Regions from separate parts of the Methylobacterium sp. yr668 genome, predicted to be linked through region 3. Evidence: riboswitches for the same ligand, from Rfam matches in the RefSeq annotation. Region 3 holds a riboswitch; each other region holds the start of a gene.
What was found. A riboswitch is a leader RNA that binds a small molecule or an ion and turns the genes downstream of it on or off. The one in region 3 is predicted to bind cobalamin.

Region 1 (2,256 bases), on a different contig from region 3:
GGGCACCTTGATGTATTTCAGGTTGAGCGCCTTCGCGATCGTCACCGCGATGATGTACTGGACGAGGCAGTTGCCGAAGGCGCCGTTCTCGAACAGCGACAGGCCGACCAGGGCGTGGCTGGCGCGGTCGGGCGCCGACTGGAGCGCGTAGGTGACGTAGACGTTAGCACCGGGCTTCTCGTTCAGGAGCGTCACGTCGAGGCCGAGCATCGCCCGCAGCGCGATCAGGTCGACCGCGGCCTCGTCGGCGCGGATGCCGATGCCGGCGATCCGGGCCGGTTCGGGCGCGGCGATCCTGACCGCGCGCGCCCAGGCCCGCTCGTCGGGGACGATCGCGGCGACGAGGGCGTCCGGGGTCGCGGTCCAGCCAGCGAGGTCCGGCTCGGCCCACGTCACGCCGTCCTGCGAGACCGCCACCGCGACGTCGCCGGGCTCCGCGGGAACCGCCCCCTCCCCCGGCCGCAGGGCGACGGAATGGATCGGGAAGCGGCCGCCGAGGTCGACCTCGAGCCACGTCGTTCCCGTGCCCGCATCGGAGACGATCCGCGGCTCACGGCCGGCCGCGAGATCGACAAGAACCGGGGTCGGATCGTCTGTCGGGGCCATTGGGTCTCCGGGAGTTCAGCGCCCGCGCCGGGTCCGGGCGGGTAGCGGGTGCGGCGGTGCCCGCTCCGGGGCGCGGCCGTCAAGCCCGCCCCGATCGCGGGGCGGGCGCGGGAAACGGCCGCGATCCGGCGCCGCTCCGTTGTGTCCTGGCGGTCATGCGTCTACAACGGCCGGGCGACGGTGCCCCGGAGACGGGGTGAAAAGGGAATGCGGTGAGGGGTTTGAAGCCCCGACTCCGCGGCTGCCCCCGCAACTGTGAGCGGCGAGCGCCCGCCAAGCGCCACCGGAGCGATCCGGGAAGGCGGTGGGCGCGCCGAGCCGCGAGCCAGGAGACCTGCCGTCGCGACAGGATCCCGCAATGCCGCCGGTGGGGCGGCTGGAGACGCTTCTGATGACGACGCAAACCCTCGCCCCCGTCGCCGCCGGCACCCGCGCGTCGGAGCGCCCGATCGCCGTCGCGCTCGCGGCCGTGCTGGGCCTCGGCCTGCTGTTCATGGCGGGCTTCTCGCCGGCGATCGCGCTCCACAACGCAGCGCACGACTTCCGCCACACCCAGAACTTCCCCTGTCACTGACGTCCCCGGACCAGGGATGATCATCCGGCTCCTGTCGGCGGCCCTCGCCGCCGGCTTCTTCGCGGCTGCCATCGTGACGGGCCTCGAACTCACGCTGACCTCGCCGCTGATCGTCGCGGCCGAGCGCTACGAGCAGCAGGAGGCGCCGAACCGGGCTGCCAAGGCGCTCCCGATCAAGGCGTTCCCGATCGTGCTGGCCCATGCCGGGCACGACCACGCCGCGCCCGACGCCGCGCCGGAATGGCAGCCCGCGCCCGGCCTGCCGCGGATGGCCTTCACCGGGCTCGCGACCCTCGTGGGCGGCGTCGGCTACGCGCTGCTGCTCGGCGCGGTGATGCTCGCCTGCGGCCGCGAGCCCACGCCGCAGGTCGGCCTCGCCTTCGCGGTGGCCGCCTTCGCCAGCGTCGCCCTCGCGCCGGGCCTCGGCCTGCCGCCGGAACTGCCCGGCAGCGCGGCGGCCCCGCTCGCGACGCGGCAGGCGTGGTGGGTGATGACCGCCGCGGCGACCGGGATGGGGCTCTACCTGATCACGATACGCCGCGCGCTGATCACGATCCTCGGGGGGCTCGTCCTGATCATCGCGCCGCACGTCGTCGGTGCCCCGCAGGCGCCCGAGGCGGCGTCCGAACTTCCGGCCGCGCTCGCCGCGCAATTCGCCGCGCGGTCGCTCGCCATCAGCTTCGTGTTCTGGATCCTGATCGGGCTGGGGCTCGGCTGGGCGTGGCAGGCCTTCGCCCGCGGCGCGGATCGGGGAGCGGCCCGTGCCTGAGACCGTGCTCTACGTCTGCACCACCTGCCGCCGCCCGGACGACGATCCGGACGGGCCCCGCGCCGGGGCCCGCCTGCTGGAGGCGCTGCGAGCGCGGAGCGGCGGCACGCCGGACCTGCGGGTCGAGGCGGTGGAGTGCCTGTCGGTCTGCAAGCGGCCCTGCACCGTGGCGGTCGCCGCGGCCGACCGCTGGACCTACGTCTACGGCGACATGGATCCGGCCGCCTCGGCCGAGATCATCCTCGGCGGTCTCGTGGCCTACGCGGCGACCCCGGACGGCATCGTGCCCTGGCGCGACCGTCCGGAG
Region 2 (2,256 bases), on a different contig from region 3:
AGCGGGCGGGCTCCTGGTAGCCGAGATCGTGGCTCAGGGTGAAGGCGAGGTCGGCGCTCGGCCGGAACAGCAGGGCGGCGGAGACCGCGAGGTTGCGGAAATCGCCCTCCGGCCGCATCCAGCCGTCGGCGCGGTTGCCGCTGACGTTGAGGCGGTACGCGAAGGTGTCGCCGTACTCAGCCTGGCCCAGCGGGCCGCCGGAATCGAGGGCGAGCCGCGCGACCCCGTCGGTGCCGATCACCGCGCGGGCGGCGTTGATCGGCACGAAGACCGGCTTCTTGGGCACCACGTTGATGACGCCGCCGATGGCGCCGTCGCCGTAGAGCACCGAGGACGGCCCGCGCAGCACCTCGATCCGCTCGACGTTCCACGTGTCGAACGGGAAGGTCACGGTGTTGGCGCCGACGTAGAAGCGGGTGCCGTCGTAGAGCTGCTGGATCGAGTTCGGGCCGGCGAAGCCGCGGGACGTGAACGCGCCGTTGCCGTTGCCGGGCGCCGCGATGGTGGTGATGCCGGTCGCGTCCTGAGTCACGGCCTCGGCGATCGTGTCCTGGCCGCGCAGCCGCGCGGTCTCGCCCGACACGATGTCGAGGCTGGCCGGCGTCTCCAGCGGCGTCAGGCCGAGGCGGCTCGCGGTCCGGTCGGGGGTGCGCAGGTTGAGGCCATTCGGCGGCAGGCGGCTCGGGTCGCCGCCCGCGCCGGCGACGGACAGCTCATCCAGCGTGACCGCCTCCTGGGCAGCGGTCGGACTGGCGAGGAGCGCGAGGAGAACGCCGCAGAGCGGGGCCCGCCCGCCGGGGCGGGAGCGATGGGTCGATGGAGACATGGGGAAAGCGGTCCGTGCACGGCGCGCGCCGGCCCCCGCGTCCTACAAGCATTGTAATAACATTACAATGCGCTCGCTGTCCGGTAGCCTCTGCCCGTGCGGGCGCGCGACGGCGTCCTGCGACAGGGCTCGAGGGGTTCGAGACGGCGGAGACGGGCATGGGGAACGGCGTCGCGGGCGCGCTTGCTGTGGCACGTCACCGCGAACGAGGCCTCGGCGGCCGCCTCCCCTCGGGACTGGCGGCGCCTCGACACCCGCCAGGACACCCCGCCCGGCGCGTTTCGCGTGTGACCACGGCTGACGGCAGGTCTCCTGGCTCGCGGGTCGCCGCCCTCGCACCGTCTTCCCGGGGTGACCCAGTGACGTGGTGGTGAAGGGCTCGCCGCTTACAGTTGCGGGGGCAGCCGCGGCTTCGGGGCGAACCCCTCACCGCGTTCCCTTTTGATCCCCGAGGGGAACCGTCGAACACAGCTTGGCCGTAGCGGGGGCGGGCGTCAACCGTGTGTCCGGTTGTTGCCGTGGATCGGCGCGCTGTGCGCCGGTCCGTTGCGGCCTCGCCGACGACGGGCTAGCACCTGCGGGATGACGGTCTGGCGGCCCCCTGCGGAGATTCGCGTGAAGGCGCTGGGTCTGCCCCGGCGCGGCAACAGCCTGCTCGTGGCCGAGGTCCGCGCGGATGACGGGCGGCTGAAAGGCGTCCGGCCGCTCGGCGGCAGCGTCGCGTTCGGCGAGCGGGTCGAGGACGCCCTGATCCGGGAGTTCCGGGAGGAGCTCGGCGTCACCGTCTCGGTGCTCGGCGGCCCCCCGCGTCGTGGAGAACATCTTCACGCACGAGGGGCAGGTCGGGCACGAGGTGCTGTTCCTGTTCCCCGTCGCCCTGCCGCCGGGGCGGTTCGACGGGCAGGAGCGCTTCGTCTTCCACGAGGATTCCGGCACCGCCTGCGTGGCGCGGTGGTGCGATCTGGACGGGCTCGACGTGCCGGGCGGTCCCGACCTCTTCCCCGCCGGCCTGAAGGCCCGCCTCCGCGACGCCTGGCGCGCGGAGCCCTGACGGACCGGGCCGGCCCACCGCCTTTGCCGCTCGGCGCGGGCGATGCTACAGCCGGGCAATCCCATCGGTCCGGACGTCCGCGACGCCGCGGCCCATGCGCCCGGACGCTCCGTCCGACGCGGAGACGGGTGCCGGCGGAAGCATGACGATACGACCTCCCAGAAGCGGCGGGCCGACGGGGCGCAAGCCTCAGGCCGGCAAGTCCAGCGCCAGCAAGTTCAGGGGCGGCAAGGCCCAGGCCGACGGCCGCGCCCGCACGGGCCCGCGCACCAGCGCCCGCGACGCCGCCGAGCGCGCGGCCCGCAACCGCGGCGAGGATGCCGGCACCCGCGATCCCTGGGGCGCGCAGGCCGCTGCGGCCCCGGCGCCGGCCCGGCCG
Region 3 (2,256 bases):
TTCGCATCGTGGCGGATGTTGGCGACCAGCGCGGCTCCCGCGAACGGCGTGGTCTGAAGCTCGGCGAAGCCGGCGGTGTTGCCGTTGGACCGGTCGATGCCGGTCGTCTCGAAGCGCTCATCCTCGCGCTGGGCACCGAACAGCACGAGGGTGCCGGGTGAGAATTGCCAGTCGCCGCGGTAATCGAACCGGGTTCGTTCACCGAGGTAGGTCGTCGGCGTCGGCGGCGCGAGTGGGTCCAGCGGGCCGGCGAACAGGCGGTCGAACTTGGAGTAGTTCGCCCCGAAGACGTTGTGGAAGCCCGGTACCGGCGTCCACTCGGCCTCGCCCCTCATGATCAGCTGCTGCTGATCGTTGAGGTTCCGGTACGGCAGCGGCACGTACGGGAAGCCACCATCGGCCTGGTCGAGATAGGCACTGTCGGAGAAACGCAGGACGTAGTTGAGGCGGAACTCATCGGTAAGTTGCGCCCCGAGCTTGGTCGAGACCGTCTTGATGTCGGTGAAGGCGGTCCGCAGCGGCACGCCGCGGGGCAGCAGCTCGAAGGGGGTGACCTGGACGGCGGATTGCCGGATGTGGCCGACCGACACCGAGTAGTCGAAGATCCCCTCCGAACCCGATATGTTGCCGAACTGATTGAAGGTGCCGAACGAGCCGCCCTCGACGGTCGCCGTCGCCCGTGCCGGCCCTTCGCCACGTTTGGTCACGACGGAGATCACGCCGCCGATGGCGTCGGCTCCGTAGAGGCCGCTCTGGGGCCCGCGCAGCACCTCGATCCGCGAGAGGTCGTAGGTCTGCAACTGGCTGAAGTCGAAGGCGCGGTTCGGGGTCGAGGGGTCGTTGACGTCGATGCCGTCGATCTGGACCTTCACGTGGTTCGAGTTGGTGCCGCGGATGAAGACCGAGGTCTGGCCGCCGGCGCCGCCGGTCTGAACGACGTTGAGGCCCGGCACCTGCTGCAGGGCATCCGGCACCGTCCGGCGCTGCTGCTCCTGAAGCAGGCGGTCGGTGAGCACGGTGACGCTCGATCCCGTGTTGGCGATCGGCGTTGGCACGCCGGTGGCGGAGACCGAGATCTCGGACAGGGAGACCGCGGCCTGGGCGCCTCCCTGGGCATCCGCGAAGGGCGCGGCGACCTGCTGCGCGAGGGCGGGGATGGAGGCGAGCAATGCGGATGCGGCGCAGGACAGCGCCAGCGTGCGCCGGAGCGCGGAGGGAACGGGACAGGACACGGGACGGCCTCGGGGGACGGCTGTGGCACGTCACCGCGAACGAGGCCTCGGCGGCCGCGTCCTCAAGGGAACCACGGCGCCGCGACACCTCCCAGGACACCCCGCCCGGCAAGCTCCGCGTGTGACCACGGCTGACGGCAGGTCTCCTGGCTCGCGGGTCGTCGCCCTCTCATCGTCTTCCCGGGCGAGGCCGCCCAGTGACGTCGTGATGAAGGACTCGCCGCTTACAGTTGCGGGGGCAGCCGCGGCATCGGTCGAGCCCTCACGGGCGTGGCCTCACCGCGTTCCCTTTTGATCCCCGAGGGGAACCGTCATGCTCAAGCTAGGATGCGATGCGTCTATTCGTCAACGCGCGGAAACACGTTGTTCAGATGTGTGGCATCCTGGACGGGTCGGTCGTTGTCCTGACAGGTGCCCGTGAGTGGTCAGGGGGCATCTGCAGGTCTTACGTCGATACGGTCGAACCCACCGAGGCGGTAGACGAGGAACGACAGGAGCCAAGCCGCCGCGAACAGGCCGACGATGCCGAAGCCAAGCACACCGAAATGGTCGTTGATCGCGGCTACCCGTTGCCAGAACCAGCCCTAGAGGTTGAGCTTGTCCGCCAGGAGGTTCAGCGCCTCCAGCGTGCCGACCACCAGCGCGACAGCCACCGACACGAGGGTGATGGTGAGGTTGTAGAACAGCTTGCGCATGGGCTGGACATAGGCCCAGCTGTAGGCGCCGAGCATCAGCACGCCGTCGGTCGCGTCGACCAAGGTCATCCCAGCGGTGAAGAGGGCCGGGAAGACAAGGATCGTCCAGAGGTCCGTACCCTGGCTCGCCTGAGCGGCCGAGAGCCCGAAGAGGCTCACCTCCGTGGCGGTGTCGAAGCCGAGCGCGAAGAGCAGGCCCAGCGGGTACATGTGCCAGGAGCGCGTCACGAGGCGGAAGAGCGGCCGCAGTATCCGGGCGAGCACGCCCTGGTTGGCGAGCAGCATGTCGAGGTCGGCCTCGACGTAGCGGCCGGTGCGCCGCACCTGCC

Region 1: another riboswitch for cobalamin. It lies ahead of BM419_RS14950 (CbtB domain-containing protein); the one in region 3 lies ahead of BM419_RS30510 (TonB-dependent receptor plug domain-containing protein).
Region 2: another riboswitch for cobalamin. It lies ahead of BM419_RS02985 (TonB-dependent receptor); the one in region 3 lies ahead of BM419_RS30510 (TonB-dependent receptor plug domain-containing protein).

Annotation. Positions count from the first base shown of each region.
Region 1 is NZ_FOZY01000010.1:90,744-92,999, reverse strand. It holds gene BM419_RS14955 (discoidin domain-containing protein) at 1-606, opposite strand, end outside; cobalamin riboswitch at 768-963, shown strand; gene BM419_RS14950 (CbtB domain-containing protein) at 998-1,180, shown strand; gene BM419_RS14945 (CbtA family protein) at 1,197-1,949, shown strand; gene BM419_RS14940 (DUF1636 domain-containing protein) at 1,942-2,256, shown strand, end outside.
Region 2 is NZ_FOZY01000002.1:101,518-103,773, forward strand. It holds gene BM419_RS02985 (TonB-dependent receptor) at 1-826, opposite strand, end outside; cobalamin riboswitch at 1,111-1,304, opposite strand; partial or broken gene BM419_RS02990 (NUDIX domain-containing protein) at 1,409-1,877, shown strand; gene BM419_RS02995 (RluA family pseudouridine synthase) at 2,020-2,256, shown strand, end outside.
Region 3 is NZ_FOZY01000061.1:3,756-6,011, reverse strand. It holds gene BM419_RS30510 (TonB-dependent receptor plug domain-containing protein) at 1-1,232, opposite strand, end outside; cobalamin riboswitch at 1,351-1,560, opposite strand; partial or broken gene BM419_RS30505 (HoxN/HupN/NixA family nickel/cobalt transporter) at 1,658-2,256, opposite strand, start outside.